One region of the Paenibacillus sp. FSL R10-2199 genome, then DNA from elsewhere that is predicted to be linked to it. Evidence: riboswitches for the same ligand, from Rfam matches in the RefSeq annotation. Region 1 holds a riboswitch; the other holds the start of a gene.
The links. Region 1 has a riboswitch for glycine ahead of gcvT (glycine cleavage system aminomethyltransferase GcvT). Riboswitches for the same ligand answer to the same signal wherever they lie in the genome.
Positions count from the first base shown of each region.

Region 2: it holds a riboswitch for glycine, as region 1 does, so the genes downstream of both, NYE33_RS04860 (amino acid permease) here and gcvT (glycine cleavage system aminomethyltransferase GcvT) in region 1, are expected to answer to the same signal.

Region 1 is NZ_JBBOBO010000001.1:1,604,695-1,619,685, reverse strand. It holds gene NYE33_RS07095 (stalk domain-containing protein) at 1-851, opposite strand, end outside; gene NYE33_RS07090 (S1C family serine protease) at 916-2,061, opposite strand; gene NYE33_RS07085 (DUF2759 family protein) at 2,190-2,399, opposite strand; gene NYE33_RS07080 (DUF3977 family protein) at 2,824-3,063, shown strand; gene uvrA (excinuclease ABC subunit UvrA) at 3,130-6,006, opposite strand; gene uvrB (excinuclease ABC subunit UvrB) at 6,685-8,676, opposite strand; gene NYE33_RS07065 (flagellar motor protein) at 8,858-9,646, shown strand; gene NYE33_RS07060 (flagellar motor protein MotB) at 9,643-10,536, shown strand; gene NYE33_RS07055 (hypothetical protein) at 10,621-11,253, shown strand; gene gcvH (glycine cleavage system protein GcvH) at 11,387-11,779, opposite strand; glycine riboswitch at 11,964-12,059, shown strand; glycine riboswitch at 12,063-12,162, shown strand; gene gcvT (glycine cleavage system aminomethyltransferase GcvT) at 12,249-13,370, shown strand; gene gcvPA (aminomethyl-transferring glycine dehydrogenase subunit GcvPA) at 13,370-14,722, shown strand; gene gcvPB (aminomethyl-transferring glycine dehydrogenase subunit GcvPB) at 14,719-14,991, shown strand, end outside.
Region 2 is NZ_JBBOBO010000001.1:1,090,554-1,105,544, forward strand. It holds gene NYE33_RS04830 (sensor histidine kinase) at 1-494, shown strand, start outside; gene NYE33_RS04835 (hypothetical protein) at 590-1,312, shown strand; gene NYE33_RS04840 (GntR family transcriptional regulator) at 1,315-2,400, opposite strand; gene NYE33_RS04845 (xylulokinase) at 2,682-4,295, shown strand; gene NYE33_RS04850 (L-ribulose-5-phosphate 4-epimerase) at 4,299-4,994, shown strand; gene araA (L-arabinose isomerase) at 5,035-6,459, shown strand; glycine riboswitch at 6,873-6,952, shown strand; gene NYE33_RS04860 (amino acid permease) at 7,103-8,479, shown strand; gene NYE33_RS04865 (Crp/Fnr family transcriptional regulator) at 8,543-9,139, shown strand; gene NYE33_RS04870 (DUF4386 domain-containing protein) at 9,096-9,803, opposite strand; gene NYE33_RS04875 (methyl-accepting chemotaxis protein) at 10,023-10,844, shown strand; gene NYE33_RS04880 (DUF1304 domain-containing protein) at 10,868-11,236, opposite strand; gene NYE33_RS04885 (GNAT family N-acetyltransferase) at 11,383-11,886, shown strand; gene NYE33_RS04890 (S-layer homology domain-containing protein) at 12,005-13,411, opposite strand; gene NYE33_RS04895 (phosphotransferase enzyme family protein) at 13,533-14,459, opposite strand; gene NYE33_RS04900 (histidine kinase N-terminal 7TM domain-containing diguanylate cyclase) at 14,629-14,991, opposite strand, start outside.

The DNA of each region.
Region 1 (14,991 bases):
TTCACCGCGTTATCGTCCGTCAGATAAATTTCATACAGCCTGCCGCTGGCATAATATTGCCTGCCCTCCCACAGCGCTCCACTGGAATCCTTGCTGACTATCCGGGCGTAAGGAACCTTGGCTTCAGGCACGACCTCCCGGTCCAGTACAGTCTCTCCGCCCTCCTCCGATGACCGCACCAGATTCTCCAGCAGCCCTTCCGGATCAAGCGGTACCTCCTGCGGTGAAGCATGGACCTCCAGATAATAATTATTCTCTGCACTCATAAAAGTCGCTACATTCTCATTCCCCCCGCTGTCACCCACAACAAGTCCGGACGGATAATTCATACTCCATTCAAAATAACTGTTGCCGATCCGGGTTTTGCCGACATCACTGTCGATGCCGCTCTCCGGTTCTGCTGCCGCCTCCTTCTCCGAAGGAGTAAGTGTAACCAGCAATCCCCCGCCATCTGCCGCAGTAATCCGTGCACCGAGCACTCCTGTCACGAACCGCAGGGGCACCATCAGCACACCGGAAACCATACGCGGCGGCGCAGCAAGCTTAATTTTGACGCCATCCTTCCAGGCAGTGGTACTGCCTATCGTCATCGCTCCGGTATGCGGACCGTACATCACCTTCACTACATCGTTACCTTCAAGAGAGACTGTGCTGCCGAATGCTTTTTTGAAAATCCCCAGCGGCACCATGACCGCCCCGCTCTCCGTAAAGGGCTTCTGAATCACTATCGGTTCCCCGTTAACCTTTGCAGATGCGCTGCCTACTTTGAGGCTTAGCTTTAGAATCGGAGTTTCTGCCGCATAGGCATTCATGCCCGGAAATACAGCAAGCAACAATAGCACTACCAGCATGACAGACAGTCCGCGGGGTATAGATTTCCTCCCCAATCGCCGCGTTCCTGCTTCTGCAAGTCTTCTACTCTTCCGCCTGATCATCGCCATCCACCTCCGCCTCTTCCGTATTCACCAATGGATCACCTTGCCCCAGAACAAGGCTTCTGGCGACGATATCGCCGTCACTTTGCATGAGCAGCTTGACCACTGCTCCCGGCTTGTATTGCTTGAACCATTCGTTAATGTCCACAAGGGACGCGACCCGGTGGCCGTCTATCGCATACAGTGCATCTCCGTCGGCAATCCCCGCCTTCCGTGCTTCTGCAGTGACCACCTTCGTAACCGTTAAAGGCTCCTGGGTAGGCAGCCCGACAATGACGGGCCAGCTCTCCTCCAGCTCAACTCCGAGACTCGGACGGCGGACTTCACCGTATTTGAGCAGCTGATTCATAATATACTGCACCGTATCTGCCGGAATGGAGAAGCCCATATTTTCCACGCCTACTGCCGCAAATTTCAAGCTGTTGACCCCAAGCACCTCACCTTTCATGCTGACCAGCGGCCCTCCGCTGTTGCCAGGGTTAATCGCCGTGTCGCTCTGAATCAGCCGGTAAGCCGCATCCACCGAACGGTTGAGGCCGCTAATCACTCCTACGGTAGCCGAATTTCTGAGGGAGAACGAAATAGGTGTGCCAATCGCTATGACCTTCTCTCCAACTTGTATGCCTGCCGGGCTAGCGGCGAACTTTGCCGGCTTCAGGGATTTGGCTGCAATCTTGATCAGAGCGAGGTCACTCACCTCATCCAAATATGTATCCGTAATGTTATAGCTCTTGCCGTCTGAGGTAATCACTACTGCATTCTGCAGCCCCTCCATGACGTGGGCATTGGTAATAATCCACCCGTCTGCTTTGACGATAATTCCGGACCCGTGTGTCAGATTGTAGCGGTCATCCGGGCCTCCAGATTCACCACTGGCTTTGCCGATAATGCCCACGACCGATGGCGACACCGCGCGGATGATTTGCGGAACCGGATCCACTGCGGGTTTAGCCGCTTGCTCCTGGTTAACGGGTTTGACTCCGCCTATTTGTCCAGCCGTTATAGAGCCTGTCCCTCCGTACACTGCGCCAAATGCAGACAGCGGACTACCTGTGAATCCCGACAATATCAACCCGCACAACAGCACAATGCCACTCCGGGTAACTGCATTCTTTCCCGCGTTCATCGCCTTCCCCCTTTCTCCTGTACAGCTGATTCCTTTATCATTTTAAAAAAAGACGCCTTTAGGCTCGCCGGGTGGCGGATAAAGGTGTCTTTGAAAGACCTTGCTTCTGAAGTTAGTTGTGCCTGAACTTAGCTGAACCAATTCATAATCATTGCATAGTCAGAGACTGCAAAAACCAGCAGGCTCACCACTCCGAAGCCGATTGCAAATTTGTTCTTCTGCGGAGCTTTCAATAGCCGGACCACACCGATAAATATCAGGATCGTGAATAGAATCATAAATACATCGAAGGTATGAAATGTAGACGGTTCTTGCGCGGCAGCTTCTGCAAGCAGCATGGCAATCCCTCCCTGAAAGTGTTGTCAAGCAAGTTCAACTAATCCATATCACCTTCTATGTTATCGCTACCATTTCAGTGACGCAATAGAAATTGTCTAAAAATTATGTATTTGTCATAAAAAATATTTCCGAAGCCGGAAATCAGCTAAAATACAGAGATATTTATCATTGACCATTCGTTGTGGTATGTGATTTTCAAGGAGCTGATTCCTATTGCAACCGCAACAGCCTCTGCTAATCATTCAACGCAAAACCCTCTCTTTGAATCTTACTGCGGACATGCTGTAGTTATGCCAGTTCTGCTTCTCTGCCGCCCGCTTAATTTTTGTCTGCGCACATGAAATCGCCTGCCACAACCCTCACTGTAAAACTCCTGACGACGATGTTATGATCAGTCATGCAGAACTGGAGGTGCCCGCCGGCTTGAAATACATCGAATTCGGAATAGGAAACAGATGGCTGGTACGAACTGAGACCGAGAAGCCTGATGGTACAGAGACCGAAGCACGGGGAATTATCGGGCCTGTTAAATGCCGTTCCCTGTATATAAGAGTCTGGATCAGAAGAACGGTATGGATTCTGGATTCACAGGACGGCTTCAAGAAAGCCACCAAAGCGCGCAATCACTTCAAAGTGATCTTTGGTATCCGGAGTGAGTTGTAGTAAAAAAACAGCCCATGCCCACCTCGCAGTGGACCATGGGCTATTTAAGTTTGCAGCTTCCTCCGGTTACACCGTATCAGAGGTCTGAAGTTCAAGCGCCTGAGTACGTTCGGTGTCGCGGATGAGGACCGGCTTCAGATACCGGCCTGTGTAGGATTCCTCGACAGTAATCAGCTTCTCCGGTGTTCCGGTCGCAAGCACCGTTCCTCCGCCGCTGCCGCCTTCCGGCCCCATATCAATAATATAGTCAGCAGTCTTGATTACATCGAGGTTATGCTCAATGACCAGGACCGATTCACCGGAATCCACCAGACGGTGCAGCACCTCAAGCAGACGGCCAATGTCATCTACATGCAGGCCGGTCGTCGGCTCATCCAGAATGTACAGCGTCTTGCCGGTACTGCGGCGGTACAGCTCGGAAGCCAGCTTCACGCGCTGCGCTTCACCACCGGACAAGGTTGTCCCCGGCTGGCCGATGTTGATATAGCCCAGACCCACATCAAGCAGCGTCTGCATTTTGCGGTGGATACGCGGGATATTCTTGAAGAATTCCGTTGCATCCTCGACGGTCATCTCCAATACATCGGAGATACTCTTGCCTTTATATTTCACTTCCAGCGTTTCGCGGTTATACCGTTTGCCCTTGCAGACTTCACAAGGCACATACACATCCGGCAGGAAGTGCATCTCAATCTTGATAATCCCGTCTCCCCGGCAAGCCTCACAGCGGCCGCCCTTCACATTGAAGCTAAAGCGCCCCTTCTGGAAGCCGCGTACCTTAGCCTCATTGGTCTTGGAGAACAAATCGCGGATATCATCGAACACACCTGTATACGTGGCCGGATTGGAACGTGGTGTACGCCCGATCGGTGACTGGTCAATCTCAATTACTTTATCCAGATTCTCCAGACCGCGGATTTCTTTATGCACACCGGGACGGACCTTGACAGCCTTGTTAAGCTGGCGTGCCAGGCTCTTATAGAGAATTTCGTTAATAAGTGAAGATTTGCCGGAACCGGATACTCCGGTGACCGCTGTAAAGACACCAAGCGGAATCTTCACATTTACATTCTTCAGATTATTCTCTTTAGCCCCGCGAATCTCTATCCAGCGCTCATTATCGGTAGGCCGGCGCGTCGAGGTGACAGGGATGAATTTGCGTCCGCTTAAGTATTCACCTGTCAGGGAGTTCGGATCGTCCATAATCTCCTGAGGTGTACCTTGAGCAATTACCTGTCCGCCATGTATTCCGGCACCGGGGCCAATGTCGATAATATAGTCGGCAGCCATCATGGTATCCTCATCATGCTCAACGACGATCAGAGTATTGCCCAGGTCGCGCATATGAGCCAGCGTAGCAATCAGCCGGTCATTATCACGCTGATGAAGCCCGATGCTCGGCTCATCCAGAATATACAGGACGCCCATCAGACTGGAGCCAATCTGTGTAGCCAGCCTGATCCGCTGCGCTTCACCACCGGATAACGAGCCCGCTGCGCGGCTAAGCGTCAGATAGTTCAGCCCTACATTTACAAGGAATCCTAAGCGGCTGCTGATTTCCTTAAGAATCAGGTTAGCGATGGCCGTTTCTTTCTCACTGAGCTTGAGATTCTCGAAGAAATCCAGACAATCTCCAATCGAAAGATCCGTTACATCGGCAACATTCTGCTGATTAATCGTCACGGCCAGAATCTCTTTCTTCAGTCTTTTGCCTTTGCAGACATGGCATGGCTTGGCGCTCATGAAGCCTTCGATAAACTCACGGATGCCTTCGGAGGCAGTATCGCGGTAACGGCGCTCCAGATTCGGGATGATCCCTTCAAAAGCAACAAGTGCATCCTTGCGCTGGCCAAAGTCGTTCTCATAACGGAAGCGGATCTTCTCGCTGCCCGTTCCGTGCAGCAGCTTGGTCATATGCTCCGGCGACAGGCTACTGACAGGAACATTCTGCGGAATATTGAAATGCTCACATACCGACTTCAGGAACTGCGGATAGTAGTTCGACGTACTGCCTGTCCAGGCTAAGAATGCACCTTCTTCGATGGACTTCTCCGCATCCGGGATCAGCAGATCCGGATCGACTACCATCTTCACACCAAGCCCGTCACATTCCGTGCAGGCACCAAATGGGCTGTTGAACGAGAACATACGCGGAGCAAGCTCTTCTATACTGAACCCGCAGATTGGGCAGGCGAAGCTTGCGCTGAATAAAAGCTCTTCCTGGCCCATCACATCGACCAGAATCTGACCGCCCGACAGCTTCAGTGCAGTCTCCAATGAATCGGTAAGACGAGTCTCAATATCATCCTTAATGACAATCCGGTCGACAACGACTTCAATCGTATGCTTCTTATTCTTCTCCAGTACAATATCTTCCGTAACTTCGCGAAGCTCACCGTCAACACGCACACGAACGAAACCTTGCTTGGAGATATCCGTGAACAAGCCCTTATGTTCACCCTTACGGCCGGAAATCACAGGTGCCAGAATCTGCAGGCGGGTCTTCTCCGGGTATTGCATAATCCGGTCAACCATCTGTTCCACCGTCTGTGATGTAATCTCTATACCATGATCCGGACAATGGGGATGCCCAACCCGGGCAAACAGCAGCCGCAGATAGTCATAAATCTCTGTAACCGTACCTACGGTCGAACGCGGGTTACGGCTTGTAGTTTTCTGGTCAATCGATATGGCCGGGGATAGCCCGTCAATGGAATCCACATCCGGCTTCTCCATCTGACCCAGGAACTGGCGGGCATAGGCAGACAGCGATTCAACGTAACGGCGCTGGCCCTCGGCATAAATTGTGTCGAATGCCAAAGATGATTTACCCGAGCCGCTCAGTCCCGTCAGCACAACGAAGCGGTCACGCGGAATCGTTACGTCGATGTTCTTGAGATTATGGGCCCTTGCGCCCTTGATTATTATACTTTCGTTCGCCAACGGTACCTCTCCTTTATAAAAACCTATTAAAATGGAAAAACATTTAGCAAAATATTTTCGATCCCTCCCAAACCCTCCCTTCCAAGGGAGGGCCCCAAGGGTTGCACCCTCTGGACACCCGCAAGCTCGGCGGAAAGAGTTAGGACTGGGATGGAATTGGCTACTGGGGCAATGGGAGCGCTAGTCCCTACGGGACCGCTATACTATAGGCGCAGGATACGGCTCGCTGCATGCTACAGCGGGCCGACAACCGCTGTCCCTACGGGATGCGCGGACTGCGGCTGTTCCTACGGAATGCGCTAAGAGCTTAACTACAAGCTGTCCCTACGGGATACGCGAACTGCGGCTGTTCCTACGGAATGCGCTAAGGGCGTAACTGCAGCTGTCCCTACGGGATACGCGCGAACTGCGGCTGTTCCTACGGAATGCGCTAAGTGCTTAACTACAAGCTGTCCCTACGGGATGCGCGAACTGCGGCTGTTCCTACGGAATGCGCTAAGGGCTTAACTACAAGTTGGCCCTACGGGATGCGCAAACTACGGCTGTTCCTACGGAATGCGCTAAGGGCGTAACTGCAGCTGTCACTGCGGGATGCGCGAAGGGCAATCTATCTTCAAAAAGAACGGCCAGTGAAGCGCCGTTCCGTGATCATTAAGTGTAAGTGCTGGCGGGGCCAGCTTACTCGGCCCGCAGTTCAAGCAACGCATCGCGCAGCTCTGCGGCGCGTTCGAATTGCAGGTTCTTGGCCGCGTCCTTCATCTCGGCCTCCAGACGCTGCATCAGGCTCTGCTTCTCTTTCTTGTTCAGCTTGCCGCCGGCGCCGGTGAGATAATCGGCCTTGGACTCGGCCACCTTGGTGGCCTCGATGATGTCACGCACTTTCTTGTTGATTGTCGTTGGCGTGATGCCGTGCTTCTCATTATGGGCAATCTGAATTTCACGGCGGCGCTGGGTTTCGCTCATCGCCTTCTCCATGGAATCCGTAATGCGGTCGCCGTACAGAATGACACGTCCATCAGAGTTACGGGCCGCCCGGCCGATGGTCTGAATGAGTGAACGCTCGGAGCGGAGGAAGCCTTCCTTGTCAGCATCTAGGATGGCGACAAGGGAGACCTCCGGCAGGTCAAGACCTTCTCTTAGTAAGTTAATACCCACCAGTACATGGAACGTACCGAGCCGGAGATCACGCAGGATGGCCATTCGCTCCAACGTCTTGATATCGGAGTGCATATACCGCACCTTAATCCCGATTTCCTTGAAGTAATCGGTCAGATCCTCGGACATCTTCTTCGTAAGTGTTGTAACGAGTACACGCTCATCACGCTCTACACGGTCACGGATTTCGCTGATCAGATCATCGATCTGTCCCTCTGTAGGGCGTACTTGGATGATCGGGTCCAGCAGGCCGGTAGGACGGATAATCTGCTGCACCATAGTATCGCAGTGCTCCATTTCGTATGGTCCCGGTGTAGCAGACACATATACAATCTGGTTCACTTTCTCTTCGAATTCCTCGAACTGCAGCGGCCGGTTATCCAGCGCGGACGGGAGTCGGAAGCCATGCTCCACCAATACTGTCTTACGCGCACGGTCACCATTATACATAGCCCGGATCTGCGGCAGCGTTGCATGGGACTCATCAATAACAATCAGCATATCATCCGGGAAGTAATCCATTAAGGTATATGGAGTCGCTCCCGGCTCACGGAAGGTAAGCGGGCCGGAATAGTTCTCGATACCGGAGCAGAAGCCCACTTCCTTCATCATCTCAATATCGTACCGCGTCCGCTGCTCCAGCCGCTGGGCTTCCAGCAGCTTGCCCGCATCACGAAGCACGGCCAGCCGTTCCTCAAGCTCCCGCTCAATGTTGATAATAGCTACACGCATCGTTTCTTCCTGGGTGACAAAGTGCGAAGCCGGGAAGATCGCTATATGATCGCGCTCACCAATCAGCTCTCCTGTGAGAACATCAATCTCGGTAATGCGCTCTATCTCATCTCCGAACAGCTCCACACGGATCGCATGCTCCCCCTGTGAAGCCGGGAAGATCTCGACCACATCGCCGCGTACCCGGAACGTCCCGCGTACGAAGTTAATGTCATTGCGCTGGTACTGGATCTCCACGAGCCTGCTCAGAATCTGATTGCGCGGCTTATCCATCCCTACCCGCAGTGTCAAAAGCATACTTCCGTATTCCTGCGGCGAACCGAGGCCGTAAATACAGGACACACTCGCAACAATAATAACGTCACGCCGTTCGAACAGCGAACTGGTGGCGGAGTGCCGGAGCTTGTCAATTTCTTCATTTATGCTGGAATCTTTCTCTATGAAGGTATCGGAGGAAGGAATGTACGCCTCAGGCTGGTAGTAATCGTAGTAACTGACGAAGTAGTCAACGGAATTGTTCGGGAAAAATTCTTTGAACTCACTCGCCAGCTGCGCCGCAAGCGTCTTGTTGTGCGCAATGACCAGCGTCGGGCGGTTCAGTTTGGAAATCACTTGTGCGATGGTAAAGGTCTTGCCTGTACCTGTCGCTCCCAGCAGCGTCTGGTGCTTCTTGCCCTGCCGGATGCCGTCCAATAATTCTTCTATGGCATGAGGCTGATCGCCCTGGGGTGTATACTCGGACTCCAGTTCAAATGTCTTTGTACTGACGACAATATCACTCATTTGCCCGTCTCCCCTCTATCGTCTAAAATATATGAATATATTATAATTGTAGCCCTAATAGTTGCCTATCCATACCGTACTGAAAAATATGGAAGATAGGAATACACGTTCCCGTTTATTATACAGCGTTGCCCAGATTGATGCAAACCATAATATATAGAAATTTAAGGAGCTTGAACTTATGGATATCACTTCAATTATCGGCCTGCTGGCAGGCATTGCCGCAATGATCGGCGGCTTTCTCTGGGAAGGCGGAAGCTTATCCGGCCTGCTGCAGCTGAACGCCGCGCTGATCGTATTCGGCGGCACCCTTGCCGCTGTACTCATCAGTTTTCCGGCCTCCAGATTACGCAGCGTCCCGGCGGCTCTGCGCCTGGCATTCGGCAGACATCCCGACACCACCCAGGAGAAGGCCGAAGAGCTGATCTCCATGGCTGCAATCACTCGGCGCGGGGGTGTGCTTGCGCTGGAGAAGAGAGCGGAGGAGCATCCGGATACCTTTACCCGCGAAGGGCTGTTTCTTATTGTCGACGGCACCGATCCTGATCAGGTCCGGCAAATTCTTGAACTGGAGATGGACGCCAAGGAACTGAAGTATGAAGGCTATGCCAAAATCTTCGAAGCCGCCGGCGGCTATGCTCCGACTATGGGCATCATCGGCACCGTAATGGGATTAATACGGGTACTGAGCAATCTGACGGATCCCTCTAATCTGGGGGCCTCGATCGCTGTAGCTTTTACAGCAACGCTCTATGGCGTAGCCAGTGCTAATCTTATATTTTTACCCATCGCCTCCAAAATCAAATCCCGCAGCCAAAGCGAACTGGGCAGCATGGAGATGCTGCTTGTCGGTATCCTGTCCCTGCAGAATGGGGATCATCCGCATCTGGTCCGCAAAAAACTGACCGCCTTTATTCCCGATGCCTCACCTAGACGCAGCAGCAATAATAACCCGGGAGACCCGCTATGAGACAAAGAAACCGCCGCCAGGGACGTAGTAGAGGTAAGGAGAACCGGGACCGCTGGATGATTACCTATGCGGATCTGATTACGCTTCTGCTCATTTTTTTCATCATCCTGTACGCCATGAGCAGTCTGGATACGCAAAAATACACGATCGTTACCGGTTCATTATCTGATACCTTTAAGAGCGGCAGTCCTGTGCTTGAAGGCGGAAATGGAGTGCTGGATGGTAATCAGGGGAACACGGGAGCCGCAGTCTCGAATGAACAGGAAGCAGGCGGAAGCACTGGTGGCGGTCTTTCTTCCGGGGGCAATGTGAAGGAGAGTGGTTCGAACGGAACCGGGACGGGCACAGATACATCCGGGCAAAACGGGGAAACTGCAGAACACCAGCCTTCGGCGCGTGAGCTCGCTTTTCGTGAGCAGGAGGCCAAACTGGCCGCGCTTATGGGTGTAATCACCAAATACGTGGAAGATAACAACCTTGGGGAGCAGATCTTTGTAGCGGATAAACCGCAGGGCATTGCCATCACGCTTAGCGACCGGTTCCTGTTCGATGCCGGCAAAGCCGAGCTGAAATCACCTGCCTTCCCGGCACTGCGCCAGCTCTCCGGCCTGTTCCGCGGAATCGGTGCCACGATCAGCATCGAAGGCCATACCGACAATGTCCCGGTAACCGCCGCTTCAGATTACACGGATAACTGGGAGCTATCCGGCGCCCGCGCACTCTCTGTGCTGCGCTTCTTCCTGGATAACGAGGGGCTTAGCCCCGATACTTTCCAATATGCCGGTTACGCGGATACCAGACCTGCTTACGATAACACTACCGTTGAAGGACGGCAGAAGAACCGCCGGGTCGAACTTATTGTCCTGCGGCAGCTTCAAGAGGAAGAATAACACGTATCTGCAAGCGAATCAGCTCAGAGATCTGCAGATGAGAAGGCACGGCAACCATTTGCTAGTATAAGGAGATTGAACGCTATGCAGACTACAAACGGAACGACACCGGACGCCACCCGTTTTCTCTATTTTCTGCGGCAGCTGGTTTCGCTGATCATGATTGTTTTTGCCCAGGGAATAATTACCTTCTTCATTGGTTTATTATCTGTATTTATGATGTTCTTCTCCTCCGATTACTTCTGGGGGGACCTGGCCCATGTGTATCCTCCCGATAAACTGATGTATATAGGCATTGACTTCCTTATTGCCGGCGCAGCCTTTGCCCTGCCCTGGCTCGGGGTCTGGTGGATGCTGTACGGTTTGTCCGAGGATGGACGCATCCGCTGTTTCCCTCTTCTTTTACTCTTCGCTTATCTGACATTTGTGATCCTCTTTCTGCAGATCAATCCGGTCTATAACCCGGAAGCCATGATCCCTTCCTCCGCCGGGGAATCCACATTTCTGGTCTGTATGGGCATGTCTGCCGTGGTGCTTTTCCCGTTTTATTCGGCCGGTGTGTATTACTTCGTGCTCAAACCCAATACCCGTCCCAGAAAAAGATACCGGTTCCTATTGCTGTGCCTTATCTTTGCCGTTACGGGTCTGGCTCTGCTGCCCGCCCTTTGGCACTTGGCTCCCCGCATTTATCCGGGGCTGCTTAGCTTTCCGGAGTGATACAGAAACGCAAAAAGACAGACCTCTCACATTAGTGACATCTAATGTAATAAGAGAAGCCTGCCGTGTTCATCTTTTCGTAAATCCAGTTCAGTCATCTATTCTAATAATCCGGGTACATAAACGGTTGAAACTATTCCCCAACCAATTCCTTATAAGCAGCCGCATCCAGCAGGCCGGAAGCTGCCTCGGCAAACTCACCGTCAAGCTCCAGCTCAAAAATCCAACCGCCGCCGTATGGCTGATCATTGATCAGCTCCGGACTGGATTCGAGTGCGTCGTTGATCTTGGTTACCTTGCCGGATACCGGCGAGTACAGCTCCGACACCGTCTTAACAGACTCGATGCTGCCTACGCTGTCGCCCGCGGAAATGGCTGCGCCGACTTCCGGAAACTCAACAAACACGATGTCGCCCAATAAATGCTGCGCATGATCCGTAATTCCCACACGTACTACGCGTCCTTCACCCTGCTGTGCCCATTCATGCTCTTCGCTGTATAGCAGGTTGTCCAACACTTCACTCATTTCCAAGCCGCCTCTTTTCCACATTTGGAGTTCTAAATTTAGTTATAGCCTAAGTTATGACCTTGCCTAATGTCAATATAACTGACAGGAAAATTAAATTTGTCATCTTTTTGACGTTTTTTGATTGACAGCGTGCTTGTAAACCCGGTTTAATGGAGTCAGTAGAAAAACATATGGTTTGCGAATGATGGCATAGGGAGAGACTGACCCTCAGGGGCAGCGCCGAAGGAGTAAGCCCGGGATGGGTGAATCTCTCAGGCAAAAGGACCTTTGCCGGACGCATCTCTGGAGAGCATCCACAGCCTGGACAACAGGAAACGGATCACCAACGGGGAAACCTGCGGGCATGATAGCAGGGTAACTCTCAGGTACAAAGGACAGAGCGAACGTCTATTGATGCATGTTTGATGTGCATTGATGGACTTTCGCCTGTCCTTTTTTGCATGTAAACAGACTAAGGGGTGACACGATGGAGTCTTTGAGAAGAACGCCTTTTTATGATCTCTATGCCGCTTATGCGGAGTCCAGATGCATTGATTTCGGCGGCTGGGAGCTGCCGGTGCAGTTTACTGGCATCGTTAAGGAACATGAAGCGGTCCGCCAGCAGGCCGGACTGTTCGATGTATCGCATATGGGTGAATTCATGGTTGACGGCAGCGGCGCTGAAGCCTTCCTGCAGCAGTTGACCACAAATGACGTCAGCCGCCTTGCAGACGGCGCGGCGCAGTATACCCTGATGCTCTATCCGAGCGGCGGCGTAGTAGATGATCTGCTCGTCTACCGCCTGGGCCATGAGCGCTATATGCTCGTCGTGAACGCCTCCAATATCGACAAGGACTTCCAGTGGCTGCAGGAACATCTCACCGCTGAATTCAGCGGTGTCAGCCTGAAGAACGTCTCCGATGAGACGCTGCTGCTCGCTCTGCAGGGTCCGCTGGCTGAGACGATTCTGGCCGAAGTTACCTCTGCCCCGCTCGCAGAGCTGAAGCCCTTCCACTTCATCGAACACGCCGAGGTCTGCGGCGTATCTGTACTGCTCTCCCGCACCGGCTATACCGGGGAGGACGGCTTTGAGCTGTACGCCCCGGTCCACACAGCGGCTGCACTCTGGAATGGTCTGCTGGCCGCAGGCGCGCCGCATGGCCTGACCCCTGCCGGACTCGGCGCACGCGACACACTCCGCTTCGAAGCCAAGCTGCCGCTGTACGGCCAGGAGCTCTCGGCGGATATTACGCCGCTCGAAGCGGGTGTCCAGTTCTTCGTGAAGCTGGACAAAGCGGATTTCATCGGCCGTGATGCCTTGCTGAAGCAGAAGGAAGCCGGTCTCCCGCGCCGCCTTGTGGGACTTGAAATGATCGACCGCGGGATTCCCCGCTCCCATTATCCTGTATATGCCGACGGTGTGAAGATCGGTGAAGTCACAACCGGTACTCAATCCCCAACGCTGAAGCGGAATCTCGGACTTGCCCTGCTGGATGCTGCCTATACTGAGATCGGCACAGAGGTGTATGTGGAGATCCGCGGCAAGCAACTGAAGGCTGCCGTGATCAAAGCCCCGTTCTACAAAAAGAGCCAAGGAGTGAAGCCGTAATGAAGCACCGCTATCTGCCTATGACGGAGCAAGACCGCGCAGAAATGATGGAGACTGTCGGGATTCAGTCCATCGATGAGCTATTCGCTGATATCCCTCAATCTGTCCGCTACCAGGGAACGATGCCGATGTCCGGCCCGCTGGACGAATATGCGCTGCTGCGCCATATGAAGGGTCTGGCTGACAAGAATGCCGACTTTGATACCCATGCCAGCTTCCTTGGCGCCGGCCTCTATGACCACCACATTCCTGTTGTCATTAACCATATTATTTCCCGTTCGGAATTCTATACTGCCTATACCCCTTATCAGCCGGAAATCAGCCAGGGCGAGCTTCAGGCAATCTTCGAATTCCAGTCCTATATCTGTGAGCTGACCGGTATGAAGGTCGCCAATGCCAGTATGTATGACGGCGCAACGGCCTTCTCCGAAGCAGCCGTGCTGGCCACAGGCGCCACGAAACGCAAAAAGCTGATTGTCTCCCGTACGGTTCATCCGGAAGCCCGCCAGGTGCTGCGTACTTCGGCCAATGCCTGGGGCCTGCAAATCGTGGAAATCGATTATAAGGACGGGGTTACCGATCTTGCCAAGCTGGCTGAGGCCATTGATGCCGATACTGCCGCCGTTCTGGTCCAGTCGCCCAACTTCTTCGGCGGCATCGAGGATCTGCGCCAGATTGAGCCGTTGATCCACGCCGTCAAGGGATTGCTCGTGGTCAGCGCGAATCCCATTGCACTCGGCGTGCTGGAAACGCCCGGCAAGCTGGGCGCCGACATCGTAGTCGGCGATGCACAGCCGCTGGGTATCGCTGCATCGCTCGGAGGACCAACCTGCGGATTCTTCGCGGTTGCCGAACCGCTGATGCGCCGCATGCCGGGCCGGATCGTCGGCCAGACCGTTGACCGTAACGGCAAGCGCGGCTTCGTCTTGACCCTGCAGGCGCGTGAGCAGCATATCCGCCGCGAGAAAGCGACGTCGAATATCTGCTCTAACCAAGCGCTGCTGGCGTTATGCGCATCCGTCTACTTGTCCGTGATGGGCAAGGAGGGCATGCGCGAGGTTGGTGAGCTGAACATCCGCAAGAGCCATTACGCCGCCGGACGGCTGGCTGAAATCACCGGTGCAGAGCGCGTCTTCACCGCCCCGTTCTTCAATGAATTTGTCCTGAAGCTCCCGGAAGGCAGCAGTGTCAGTGAAGTGAACTCCAGGCTGCTGAAGGCAGGTTATCTGGGCGGCTATGATCTGGGCCGTGAGTATCCGGAGCTTGCCGGACATATGCTGGTTGCCGTGACTGAGAAAAGAAGCAAGACCGAAATTGACGAATTCGCCACTGCACTGGAGGGCTGTATATGAAACCGGAACAAACCCTGATCTTTGAATTAAGCCGCCCCGGCCGCTCGGCTTACTCTTTGCCTCTATGTGATGTGCCGCAGGAAGAGAGCATCAGCTCACTGATTCCTGAGGGCTTGCTCCGCAGCGAGCCGGTAGTGCTGCCGGAAGTCTCCGAAGTGGATGTTATCCGCCACTATACTGCCCTGTCCCGGCGTAACTTCGGGGTCGATAACGGCTTCTATCCGCTCGGCTCCTGTACGATGAAATATAATCCGAAGATCAATGAGGAT
Region 2 (14,991 bases), 510 kb from region 1:
TGATGTTATCCCGGTTTGACAAGGCGGGTCCGGAGGATATGGGTACTGAGAAGACCGATTTAACGCAATTAGCCGTTCAAGTGGCAGCAGGGATGAGAGCCAAAGCCGATAATAAAGAAATAGAGCTGGACATCAGGCAGGGGAAACCGGCCTTCGTATATGTAAATCAAATCCTGATGTCACACGCCATCGCCAATATTCTGGACAACGCCATCAAGTATTCCAATCCCCGTACGAAGATAAGCATTGAAGCCTATATCAGACAGAATGAAGCAGTCGTGCAAATAAGGGATCAGGGGATCGGGATCGGCGAGGATGAGATTGTACGGGTTCAGGAAAGATTCTACCGGGCCAGTAATTCAAATGCTGCCAAAGGATCCGGACTGGGGTTATCCATATGTAAAGAAATCGCCGAGAAATTTGGCGGGTATTTGAGCATTGAGAGCGAAATTGACGCGGGAACCCAAGTGTCCATCGTTTTGCCGCTAATGTGATGTTACATGAATGATACAAGTCTGTTATTACACTAATAAATTGTTTCCCTATACTAACCTCATAAGATAAATAACTTAATTATGGAGGGTTAATAATGAACGCATTAAAAAAACCGGCAGCCCTAATGCTGTCCGCAATATTGCTTATGACACTTCTGGCAGGATGCCAGGCAAATGAGGCGGATTCACCATCGGCAGCACCTGCAACGGCGCCTGCTGCAAGTACCAAGGCTACTGAAGAAGCTGCAACTCCGGCTCCGGTTGAACCTTCACCCGCTGCTTCAGCCGGTAACAACTCCGGTTCCGGGGTAATCAAGGAGGGCACCATTCAAAAGGACGGGAATGTGATATTAAAAGAGCTGGCTTTTGTCCATAAAGACCATACCATTGCCATTTCCGACTTCGTGGACGATACCAAGCTGGAAAGCATGCTGGGGAAGGCGGCGGAGAAGAAATCCCATACCTATTCCGCAGATGACGGGTTGAATATGGATACACTGCTCGGCTTCACGGAGAAGCAGTACAAATTCCCGGGGCTTGAGATCAAAACGATTGATGAAGCGGCTGAAGGCAAGCGGTTCTATATCTTCAGTATTAAAATTACCGATCCCAAATATGCCACGGTCCGCAATATCAAGGTTGGCGACACTGTAGAGACTCTTAAAAAAGCTTATCCCGAGGGCAAGCTGGTCGGAGATGGAGCACCCAATGAAGAGGATGACTACCGGTTTGCACCGGCTAACTATGTGGATTTCATGTCATTTCACATCAAGGACGCAAAGATTGAGAGTATCCTCATCTCCACACTTCTGGACTGAACTCACTCCAGCGCCCTTACCGTCTCCCCCTCAATCAGCACAGGCTGATAATAGGTGCTGTTCCGCAAATCCTTCTTCCCCTGCAGCTTTTTAATAACCCACTCAGCGGCATCACGGCCCATCTGCTCCTGCGGATGGGTTAAGGTCGTGAGCTTGATGCCCGCATTCTTGGCGATATAAGAATTATCCTGGCCAATAATTGATAAATCCCCCGGAATCGAAATCTCCAGCTGTCTGCACACATTTACGACTTCCAGGCCAACCTCATCGTTATAGCAGACAATAGCTGTTAATACCTCTTTGTTATCGGTCAGGAACTGCTTCAGGTTCTCGGACAGGGCTTGCTTGGACTCGGTATCGAAGGACAGCACCTGCTCGGGGTGAAAGCGTAATTTGGCTTCTCCAAGCGCTTTGATATAACCCTTCATGCGGTATTTGCCTTGCAGGTCATCCATTTTGGCAATAATACCGATCTGGGTATGGCCCTTGGAGATCAGCTCTCTGGTCGCCAGGTAACTGGACTGCACATCATCAAGGCAGAAGAAAGGCACCTCCAGTTCTTCATAATAAGCATTAATCATGATAAACGGGACATCCTGTTCTTTGAACGACAGATAGTAGGCGATATTGGGGTTGTACAGATTGCTCTTCGTAGGCTCAATAATGAGACCTTCGACGCCAAAGGACAGCATCATCTCCAGCGCCTTCTTCTCCTGGGCGACATCATTATTGGTACTGGCGAGCAGCAGCGAATAATTATCCTCATTCAGTCTGCTCTCGATCCCGCGGATGATGGAAGGGAAGATGTAATCTGAGAGGTAGGTCGTGATGACACCTATGGTTTTAGTGCTCTGATTGCCCCCCGATTTGGACCGGAACTGGTTGCTTACATAGGTGCCTGATCCCTTCTCGCTTCTTAGAAAGCCCTCATTGGATAGCTCCAGGATAGCCTTCCGGACGGTTTGCCGGCTCACACCATAGGTGTCCTGCAAGGCTAATTCTGTAGGAATCTGCTCGCCCACACTATAGGTTCCTGACAGTATATTGCTTTTTATATCATCAAAAATAATCTGGTATTTGGTTTTCACCCGGCTCACTTCTTTCATGGTTGTTCATATACGAATCGGTATATCTGCGATAGTTGTACGTACACATTATAGTATGAATATATCGTTATTATAATCCAATGTCTACTATGTATAAGCGTTTCAAGGGAAATATGGATTTCTCACTGTAAAATTTGTATGTATATCTTGTGTGTTGTGTTGACAAATGTACGAACAAAAAATATACTAAGTCTGTTAATAAAGGAAGCGCCTTCTTTCCATTTCTATTATAACAGTTTGGTTCAGAGAGGAGTAACGTGGGCATGGATCAGAACATCGGGCAAGCGATACTTAAGGGAGAAACTTCACTGGGTATCGAATTTGGATCCACACGTATCAAGGCAGTACTGATTGATCAGCGTTTCGAGACCATCGCATCCGGAAGCTTCGAGTGGGAGAATCTGCTTGAGGGCGGGTACTGGACGTATCATTTGACAGACATTATCAAGGGCCTGCAGGAGGCTTACCGTGAACTGAAGCAGGTAGTCCAGCAGAAATACGGTATTACGCTTAAGACCGTCGGTTCTATCGGGTTCTCGGCAATGATGCACGGATATATGGCTTTTGACAGCGCAGGTGAGCTGCTGGTTCCGTTCCGGACCTGGCGTAATGCAACAACCGGTGCTGCGGCCAAAGAATTAACGGAGGTCTTCCAGTTCAACATCCCTGAACGCTGGACCATAGCGCACCTGTATCAGGCGATACTGAACGGGGAAGAGCATGTGCCTCAGGCGGAGTTCGTAACAACGCTGGGCGGGTATATTCACTGGCTGCTGACCGGCAGCAATGCGATCGGGATCGGCGATGCTTCGGGGGTTTTCCCGATAGATGAGGCCACGCAGGATTACAATGCAGCGATGGTTGCACAGTTCGATGAACTTATTGCAGATAAGGGCTACCCTTGGAAGCTGAAAGATATTCTCCCTAAAGTGTATACTGCGGGCGAGCAGGCGGGGCTATTAACAGAAGCGGGTGCGTTAATTCTGGATACGTCCGGGGAGCTGCAGCCGGGTATTCCGCTGTGTCCTCCGGAAGGCGACGCCGGAACAGGTATGGTTGCTACGAACAGTGTCCGCAAACGGACCGGTAACATCTCCGTAGGCACTTCCGTGTTTGCAATGATCGTGCTGGAGAAGGATCTTACAGCCGTATATCCGGAGATTGATATGGTTACTACTCCAGACGGCAGTCCGGTCGGCATGGTTCATGCCAACAACTGTTCCAGTGATCTCAACGCCTGGATCGGGTTGTTCCGTGAATTCTCGGAGGCAATGGGCTTTAAGTCTGATCCCGGCCAGCTGTTCAGTGTCCTGTTCAATAAGGCACTGGAGGCGGATGCCGATGGCGGCGGTCTGCTGAGCTACGGGTATTTCTCCGGGGAGAATATTACCGGGATTGAGAAAGGCCGGCCGTTGTTTGTACGCTCACCGGAGAGCCGCTTCAATCTGGCCAACTTCATGCGGACGCATTTATTCTCCGCTTTTGGCGCGCTGAAGATCGGAATGGATATTCTGACCAAGCAGGAGCAAGTGTCGATCGACAGCATTCTGGCTCACGGCGGATTATTCAAAACTCCTGTTGTCGGGCAAAAAATCGTGGCCGCTGCAATGAACGTCCCTGTCTCGGTCATGGCAACAGCCGGAGAAGGCGGCGCATGGGGGATGGCGATTCTGGCCTCTTACATGCAGAACAAAGCACAGCAGGAGCGTCTTGATGACTTCCTTGACCACAAGGTATTTAAGGATGTGGAAGGACAAATCATCCATCCGGATGCGGCTGATGTGAAGGGCTTCGAGCTGTTCATGGAACGTTATACTGCAGGGATCGCGATCGAGCAGGCTGCTGTAGATCATCTGGTAGAAAACGGGAGGGGTTAACCTATGTTGGAGCAACTGAAAGAAGAGGTATTCGAGGCCAATCTGGACCTGCCTAAGCATGGACTCGTCAAATACACCTGGGGCAATGTGAGCGCAGTTGACCGTGAGAAAGGCGTATTCGTCATCAAACCAAGCGGCGTCAGCTATGACAAAATGAAGCCTAGCGATATGGTCGTAGTGGATTTCGACGGTAACGTGGTTGAAGGGGAGATGAGACCATCCTCGGATACACCGACCCATGCCGTACTCTACAAGCATTATGCAGAAATCGGCGGCATCGTGCACACGCATTCGACCTGGGCGACCATCTGGGCGCAGGCCGGGTTGGATGTTGCTGTAATGGGCACGACACATGCCGACACCTTCTATGGCGCGGTACCCTGCGCGCGCTTCCTGACGCAGGAGGAGGTTGACCGCGGCTATGAAGCGGAGACCGGACGCGTGATCATTGAGACTTTTGAACAGCGGGGCCTTGATATTATGGCAGTTCCCGGCGTCTTGCTGAAAGGCCATGGCCCGTTCACCTGGGGGAAGAATGCCCATGATGCAGTGATGAACAGCGTGGTGCTGGAGGAAGTGTCCAAGCTGAACCATTTTGCCCGCGAGCTGAACCATTTCGCTGAAGAATTGCCGCAGCGGATTCTGGATAAACACTATCTGCGCAAGCATGGTAAAGGCGCTTATTACGGTCAGAAATAATCTGATTTATATATTATCCAAGAGAAGAGGATGAAATAATATGTCAACAGTAAGCGCTAAGCAATTCTGGTTTGTTGTAGGATCACAGCATCTGTACGGAGAAGAAGCCCTCGGTGAAGTCAAAGCTCATGCACAGGAGATGACGGATGCCCTCAATAACAGCGGTGTGCTGCCTTATCCGCTGGTGCTGCAGGATCTGGCGGTCAGCGCAGACAAAATCACTTCGATCATGAAAGAAGTCAACTACCGTGACGAGGTTGCGGGTGTCATCACCTGGATGCATACCTTCTCCCCGGCCAAAATGTGGATCCGCGGCACGAAGCTGCTGCAGAAGCCGCTTCTACACCTGGCTACCCAATACAATGAGAGCATTCCTTGGGCTACTCTGGATATGGACTTCATGAACCTGAACCAGGCTGCCCATGGCGACCGTGAATACGGGTTCATCAATGCCCGCCTGAAGAAACAGAACAAAGTGGTGGTAGGGTACTGGGAACGCGCCGAAGTCCAGAAGCAAATTGCCGAATGGATGGACGTTGCCGTTGCATATAACGAAAGCTTCAACATCAAAGTGGCCCGCTTCGGCGACAACATGCGTAACGTGGGCGTTACCGAAGGCGACAAGGTAGAAGCCCAGATTCAGTTCGGCTGGACCGTGGATTACTTCGGGATCGGCGACCTGGTTGCGTATGTAAACGAAGTGAAGGAAGAAGAAATTGATGCGCTGTTCGCTGAATATGCAGAGCAGTATGATTTCGATTACGGTTCATACAGCAAAGAAGCATGGGAAGCCAGCGTGAAGGTACAGGCCAGCTATGAAATTGCCCTCAAACGCTTCCTGGATGCCGGCAACTACAATGCGTTCACTTCGAACTTCGAAGACCTGCACGGCATGAAGCAGCTTCCGGGTCTTGCCGTTCAGCGTCTGATGGCACAAGGCTACGGCTTCGCCGGCGAAGGGGACTGGAAGACAGCGGCCCTGGACCGCCTGATGAAGGTGATGAGCCACAACCTGAACACCGGATTCATGGAAGATTACACCTATGAAATGGCTGCCGGACAGGAAGCGATTCTGCAGTCCCACATGCTTGAGGTTGACCCGAGCCTGGCCAGCAACAAGCCGAAGGTGCTTGTGTCTCCGCTGGGAATCGGCGACCGCGAAGATCCGGCCCGTCTCGTATTCGACGGCAAGGCTGGCGAAGGCGTCGTGGTATCGATGGCTGACTTCGGCACGCATTACAAGCTGCTGATCAATGAAGTTACTGCCTTCGAGCCGACGGTTCCGGCTCCGAATCTTCCAGTGGCCCGTGTGCTCTGGCAGGTGAAGCCTAACTTCCAGGATGGAATTAAGGCATGGATCGAGAATGGCGGCGGCCACCATACCGTGGTGTCGCTCAACTTGACTACAGATCAGATCGTTACCTACGCCAAGCTGGTTGGCCTGGATTATGTAATCATTAAATAAATAGCGGAATAATGTTGGATCAAATGAGCGGATGGGCTGTTGCCTGTCTGCTTTTTTTTAATGCGGAGCCAAGGTATTACCGGCAAACTCATCCTCCGTGCCCGTGATTTTCTAAAATCCTGTACAAAATACAACATTCGCTTCATTAAATTGGACTAAATCGAAAATTGTTGTATTTCATACAACAATCTATCTAAACAACCGGGTATCTGCGCATCCAAGTTGCAAAACGTACAACATTTATGCCGCTGTAGTGCAGGAGCGCACCCTAGACATCTAGCCATAGGTAGGAGACTTTTATCACTGTTCAATACTCACATGCCGAGTAATATGTTAGAATATCAGAATGCATTAACGCTTCACCAATTTAATACATCACACGGGCTATGATTGCTATGGATCACACTATAGCAGGAGCAGCTTCTGGAGAGACTGCGGGAGACCGCAGCGCCGAAGGGTTCACAATCTCAGGCAAAAGGACAGAAGAGTACGGAATTTGTATTTGTTATGCTGATTAATTACGGTCAGCGGCGCAGGTAGCTTATTTTGATATTCTTATGAACCGGGAGATTGGATGATATCCAATCTCTTTTTTATGTTATTTGGCAGCATAGCGTTGTACACATTAAGGGGGAAAAAGGCAATGGCACAGACAGAATTAAAGAGAGATTTGGCGAACCGTCATGTACAGCTGATCGCTATCGGCGGCACGATTGGTACGGGGTTATTCCTGGGATCAGGCAGAGCGATTCAGCAGGCCGGGCCGTCCATTATGATCACGTATTTACTCGTGGGAATTGCCGTGTTTTTTGTGATGAGGGCGCTGGGTGAGCTGCTGCTCTCCAAAGCGGGATATCAATCTTTTACGGACATTGCTGAAGACTATCTGGGGCCGCGGGCTGCGTTCATTACAGGCTGGACCTACTGGTTCTGCTGGATTATGACGGCGATGGCGGATGTGATTGCAGTGGGCGTTTATGTGCAGTACTGGTTCGATATCCCGCAGTGGGTACCGGCCGTCATCTGCCTGATTATTCTGTTAGGACTCAATCTGCTGACGGTCAAAAGCTTCGGCGAACTCGAATTCTGGTTTGCCCTAATCAAAGTCGTCACGATTCTTGCCTTAATTGGCCTGGGAATCATTCTGCTGGTCATCGGGTTCAAGACGGATGCGGGATCGGTGACGGTCCGCAATCTCTGGGAGCACGGGGGCGTGTTCCCGAACGGTGTCAAGGGCTTCTTATTTTCCTTCCAGATGGTTGTGTTCGCTTATGTCGGTGTGGAGCTTGTGGGTGTATCAGCCGCAGAAACAGCAGATCCGGAGAAAAATATCCCCTCGGCGATTAACAAAATTCCTCTGCGGATTCTCTTCTTCTATGTAGGCGCGCTCTTCGTCCTGCTGTGCATTAACCCGTGGACCCAGCTCAGTGCGGCTGAAAGTCCTTTTGTGCGGACCTTCAGTCTGGTCGGGATTCCGGTTGCTGCAGGTATTATCAATTTCGTCGTCTTAACCTCAGCGGCTTCCGCCTGCAACAGCGGGATGTTCTCAACCAGCCGGATTCTGTATAATCTGAGCAGAAGGGATCAGGCCTCCCCGCAGCTCGGCAAGCTGAACCGAAATCATGTGCCTGCTAACTCTTTATTTATTTCTACAATAGTTATATCGGCCGGGGCGCTGCTCAGCAAGCTTATTCCGGGTCAGGCTTTCGGCATCGTTACAACGATCAGCGCCATTTGCTTCATCTGGGTGTGGGGGGTTGTGCTCGTATGTCATATCAAGTATAAGAAGAACCGTCCGGACTTACATGCCTCGTCCAAATTCAAAGCACCGTTCACACCGGTTATCAATTATGCGGTATTAACGTTGTTTGCCGCCATTCTGATCATTATGCTGTTCGCAGATGATACCCGTCCGGCGCTGCTGTTTACGCCCCTATGGTTCATTCTGTTGTTCGTCCTGTACTCCATGCGGAGCAAGAAGGAGAAAAGTGATGCGGATGTCAGTATAATCAATACATGAGTGCAAGAATGTTCAAACGCTACTGACATGTTGTCAGTAGCATTATAAGGAGGAATCCGAAACATGAAGCATAGATTACTCCAATATATGACCCGGCTGACCTCCTTCAGTGAAGAGCAGCAGCAGGCCATTCTGGAGGAGATTCTTGTTGAGGAATACAGCAAGGGAGCCACGCTGCTTAGGCAGGGGGAGGTTCCCGGTCATTGCTATTTCGTGTTAAAAGGATGCGTACGGCAGCATAGTGTTGACGTCACAGGCCGCGACATCACCTCGAATTTCTACACAGAGGAGCAGGCGATCGCTATCTTCAATGCGCATAAAGAGGATGCCTCGTCGGAATACAGCCTGACTTGTCTGGAGGACTGCGTACTGGTTGTCGGTTCGCTGAATACCGAGAGGGAAATGTACGCCAGACACACGCAGCTGGAGCTGATGACACGCCGGATGATCGAGGAGAATTTCGGACAGGTGCAGGCGGAATTCGCCGCCTTCATTGCGGCATCCCCCGAAGACCGCCTCAAGGCACTGCTGCATCGGAGGCCCGGCCTGATCAGCCGCGTCCCCCAGCATCAGCTGGCCAGCTATCTCGGGATGACACCGGAGTCGCTCAGCCGGATTAAGAAGCGGCTTGAGCGCGAACACGCGCAGCCGGGACTTTGAACAGCAGCCAGATGCCAAGCCCCAGCTCCCCTGCGGTCATCGGCAGCATGAACACCCATTTGATGATTTGGAGGAATTCTCCATACCCGGGCACAAGTGTGCCGCACAGATGAACCACAATATAGCCGAAGCCTGCCAGCAGCAGCAGCACACTGACGGGCTTCGGAATATTCTCCGACCATAACGCCAGCACACCTATAATCAGCAGATGCCCCCCGAACAGAATCAAACCAGCCGACCATACCGCTTCAAAAGCATGAAGATGAAGCATGACCTCCGCCTGCAGCTCCCCTCGTGTGAAGCCGGAAAGCGCAACCTCCCTGTTACCGGTAAGAAGTGATACCACGATCAGACTGGAGACAGCACCCCCCAACACTGCCGTATAAGCCAGGCGCAGCCATGCTCCCAGCAGGGACAGGCCCGGATGCACAGGCTTCAGCACCAGATATAAGGCCCAGGCAGCTGCCGCATCACAGGCCATAATCAGTACCCAGCCCAGAATCCCGGCCCTGAACAGCGACGGAGAGGCCTGAAGATTGGCGAAGGTACCAGCGGCATCTCCATCCACTACCAGACTCCCTTGGACATATCCGTACGAGAGCGCGGCGGCAACCGCCATTACAATGAGCGATATTCCCCCGGTTCGAGCCACTGCAGCAGACATTAGCATAACCCCCTGATTGATTATTGATTGTGGTTATATTGTACTAAGGCGCCTGCAGGGCTTCATTGACTTAAGTTAAGAGGACATGATTAAATTTTAAATATTAAGTTTTTGAATAAAGGATAGTCATTGAAAAATGTCGAACCTTAATCTAGATATTTCTGTACTGTGCAATGAAGCGATTTAATGAAGTGATTTAATGAAGGAGAACCCACATCCATGAAGAACATTATCCGCTCCCTTGAAGATATAGTGAACCTGGCACCGGTCCTGAAAGCTGCTTTTCCCTATGATGTATCTATTGCTGTCTGTGATGTGGAGAAGTTCATCGCTTATTTCCCTGGAACGTCCATTGATCTGGGAATTCGGGCAGGACAGATAATTCTTGCGGACGAACCTCTGTATCATGCGCTGAGAAATGATGAATTCTCGAAAGCTAATGTCCCTAAGGACTACTATGGGTATGAATTCGTCGGTACGGTTCTTCCGGTACACGGAGAGGATGGAAGCGTCTGCGGGGCGGTCTGCATCCAGGTCCGCAGACAGACCGAGCTGCGCGAAATCGCTGATCAGATCTCGGTCTCCCTAAATCAGGCTAACGCCCGGATTGGGCATGTGGCAGAGGGCTCGGGGCTGCTTGCCGATTTCTCGCAGAAGCTGCTGCTCCAGTCAGAAACGACCGCCGAAAGTGTCAAAAAAAGCGATGAAGTGCTGGCTGTCCTCAGAAAGGTCGCCGACCAGACGAATCTGCTCGGGATTAATGCAGCCATTGAGGCTGCCCACGCAGGAGAGAAGGGGCGGGGATTCGATGTTGTAGCGAAAGAAATCCGCAAATTCTCGAAGGAAACCGAGCAGTCTGCGCAGCGGATCCGGGATACCCTGGGGGAGATCCAAGCCGCGATGAAGCAGATCAGCCAATCCATCCATCAGATTGCGTCAGTCGGGCAGGAGCAGGCTGCTTCAACGAATGAAATCTCCAGCTTCATCGAGGAGATCCGGACGATGTCCGAGCAGCTGAACCAGTTCGCGCAGAAGCTGTGAGGGAAGAGCGGCCATTCTCATAATTACAGATTCGCCAGAATAACGGCAAGCAGAGCAATGAAGGCCGGGAGGCCCTGAACCAATAGAATGGATTTCTTGGCCGTGATGCCGCCATAGACGGCTGCAACCGCAACACAGATCAGGAAGAACAATTGAAGCTGAACACTGAAGGTATCATTCGGATGCAGCAGGCTCCAGACTAGACCGGCCGCCAGAAAGCCGTTATACAATCCCTGGTTTGCAGCCAGCGATTTCGTTTCCCGGGCGAACTGCGGAGTGGTGCCGAACGATTTTTGCGCCCGCGGGGTAGTCCACAGGAACATTTCCAGCACTAGAATATACACATGCTCCAGTGCAACCAAGGCCACGAGTATTAAACTCACGATCATCATAGTAAATCCCTCTTTTCATAATTATGTAAGATTGATTAACGGAAAAATTAAATTGTTTAAAATATAATTTTACACTGTCTAAATATAGCCAAATTCTGCAATTTTGTCAATTTGGAATCCCTAAGTTCCTTGAGGAGGCAAACCCGTTGTACCTAAGAATGCTGACATCCGTGGATGCGGAGGTTTACCGCGAGCTTCGGCTACAGTCGCTGCGGCTGCATCCGGAAGCCTATCTCAGCTCCTATGAATCGGAAAAGAAGCTGTCTATAGTCACCACCCGCATCAGGCTGGAGCCCTCGGAGAATAATTTCACGCTGGGAGCTTTTGATGGTGAGGAGAGGCTGGTGGGCATCGTCACTTTTTTCCGGGAGAGCCGGCCCAAAATTGATCATAAAGCTAATATATATTCAGTATATGTGGATTCAGATGTCCGTAAACAAGGAGTGGGCCGCCGCTTGATGGTGGAGCTGATTGCCCGGGCGAGGCTGTTGCCGGGGCTCGAAATTCTAAATTTAACGGTAACCTCGAATAATGTAGCTGCCAAAAGACTATACGAATCTCTTGGATTCATCTGCTATGGCACAGAGCCGAAGGCGATGAAGCTTGGGGATGAATATCTGGATGAGGCTCTGATGATTCTGATGCTGTAGCTCTATCGTGTTGACAAGCTTCCCGGCGGCGATCATAGAACATGCCAAAAAGCACAAGCCGCTGACATGTGCTTTTTGAGCTGATAATTGCTTGCGGAAAATTGGAATGTTCCGGGTATTATTGATTCGCAGCAGCCCGCTTCAGGATCTCCTGAACCTGGCTAACCATAGCGGCCGCGTCTGTACGGGTGATTCCAGCCTGCGGATTGAACTTGCCGTCAGCATCCAGCTTCACGATCTTCAAGGCGATGGCCGTCTGAATGGCTCCCGAGTTCAGGATATTGATCTTGTCATTATCCTTGATCTCTACCGGAATCAGATTAAGCAGCGGCAGCTGGCCGCTGGTCTGGAGGGTATGCACCAGCAGGTAGGTGAACGATTCGCGGGTCATGCTGGCTGCCGGATCAATCTTGATCTGCAGATCAGCCTTCGGTCCTGCGGCTTCCTTGATCAACTGAACAGCTTGCTCAGCCGTAAGAACTTCGCTCTCTGCTGCGGGTGCTTGATGAGCCTTCAAGTATTCCAGCGCTTTATTCACGATATCCGTACCGGCGGTACGTGTAATATCACCCTTCGGATTGAAATTGCCGGACTCATCCAGTGTAACGAAGCCAAGCGCCAGTGCGGTTTGAATAGCGCCTGAATTGGAGATATCCATCTGACTCTCATCTGCAACTTCAACTGGAATAAGCTTGAACATCGGCAGCTGGCCGCTGGTCTGGAGGGTATGCACCAGCAGGTAGGTGAATGATTCGCGGGACATGCTGGCAGCCGGGTCGATCTTGATCTGCAGGTCTGCTTCCGGACCTACAGCCTCCTTAATCAATTGAACGGCCTCTTCGGCAGTAAGCGTCTCACTCTGCGCGGCCGGTGCCGGATGTGACTTCAGATACGCCAGCGCATTGCTGATCGCTACGGCTGCTTCAGCCCGGGTGATTTCCTGCTTAGGATTAAGCTTGCCACTTTCATCCAGCTTCAGGACACCGTAGTTCAGGGCGCGCTGGATCGAACCGGAATACTCTGCCTTAACTTGATCCTGGTCCTTATAATCAATAACAACCGGCTTGATCATCGGCAGCTGGCCGCTGGCTTCAATCGCATCAATGAGCTGGTGCGTGAATTCTTCACGCGTCAGCTTCTGGTTGGGCTTCAGGTCGGCGGGCAGATCCAGCCCGTGGACACCGGCAATAATGAGCGCCTCTGCATACCAGGCGGAATCATTGGCATTCTTGAAATAGTCGGTAGCATGCGGCTCCTTCACAAACCGGATCAGGTCAAGGTTCAGGTCTAGTGCATTTACGATCATCTGTACTCCTTCAGCCTCCGAGATACTGATATTCGGACCGAACAGGTCTTGGCTGATCCCTTTGATCAGGCCGCTATTCTGCAGAGCGATGATCTTGTCTTTGTCTTGCACATTGTTAATATCCTTGAAGGCTGCCGCGGAAGCGAACTGTTGTCCCGCGAAGCTGAGCGCCAGAGCAGCCGCTGCCGATATAGTAATGATCTTGAATGTATTCTTCATTGTCAGTCACCTCATAGAGTAGTTTGTGGTTTATTTGTGATCTTAGACGTGCCGTCCTGCAAAAAGGTTACAGCAGGATTTAATTTATCAAACCTTAATAAACCCGAGCCCTGTCTTAATGCTAGTATTGTTTGCTCAGACAAAGCTCCCGCCATTTCATAAGCCAGCCATACTGCTCATCGCAGAACGCCTTGGATACCGACTGCAAACCCTGGCAGCGGACAATTCTGGAGATGATCTGATAATGCCTGACCGCAATGAAATCGAATACGGCTGAGTACTCCTTGTCACTCAAGGTCCGTACCTTACTATATCCGGAATAGAACTGCTCAAACAGACGCCGGGTATCATCATACATGGACTCGTGAAATAGATTAAAGTGAGTGTTATCAGACATATAGGCAACATCCATGGCCGGATAATCACCTGAAGCGTCATCGAAGTCCATAAGCACGTATTGCCCGCGGCTGTCCCTGAGCATGTTGCCTGTATGCAGATCGCCATGACAAAAGTGTCTAGGCAAATCTGACATACGGCTCCATAGTTCATTGCCATAGTGTTCGAGCGCAGCAACGGACTCGGAAGCACAGTCCAGTTCGCGCATAATGGAGAGATAGTCACCGATGTAGTCGGTTTTTGTCCGGTGGATCAGTTCATCCGGGTAGCCCTGCATGAGCTGATGCAATTCTCCGGTTTGTTGACCGATAACCTCTGCTTCGGCTATCCCATCGGGCGTAGCCCCCTCGGCATAGCGGAAGAGCACCGCTGCCTGCAAGCCATCCTGAGCTTCAAGAAGGATATGACTCTCCTGCCCCGCCGTCCGCAGAACAGTAACGGCAGGATAAGAATGAGCCTCTAAATAATCAAGAATACGAACGGACTGCAGGGCATCGGCTGTCTTGAAGCTGCGGTATATTTTGAGTACATAACGCTTACCTTCGCCCTCTGCGAAATACACCCCGCCGATCATCTCCCGGTGAAGCCGGATCTGCTCAATATGGAGCGGGTAGGAGCGGTTAATCTCGCGGATAAGATGATCATAATCCATCGGCTGTATCCCCTTTTAACGAATTGTTCTAACTGTTATTCATTATCCTGCTTGGCGAAACCGGATGTATAGAGAAAGCTTAGCTATAATTAAAGTTACAGTAGGGAACAGCCCCGCGGACAAAAGTTAAGCCACCCGTTTCCTGAGCCGGGTGGCTTATGTGCATTCGCTATCTTTTCACGGAAACAATCTGATTGCGGCCCTGATGCTTGGCTGCGTACAAGGCTTTGTCTGCCGATCTGAACAAATCGTTCAAGTAAGTTGTTGTGCTCATGGGCGGTGTGACCTTGAATTCCCCGATGCTGAGCATTCCTATGCTGATGGTGATGGATATAGGCTCGTCTATATGATCAATTCTGATCTGGTTGGACTCAATGCTTGATTTAAGCTGCTCTGCCAGCACATACGCCTCATCCTCTTCCGTATCGGGCAGGTAGATAAGGAACTCCTCCCCGCCATAACGGGACAGAATATCGGAGTGGCGCAGATTACGCTGCAGGACCTCTACCGTACTGCAAATGACCTCATCTCC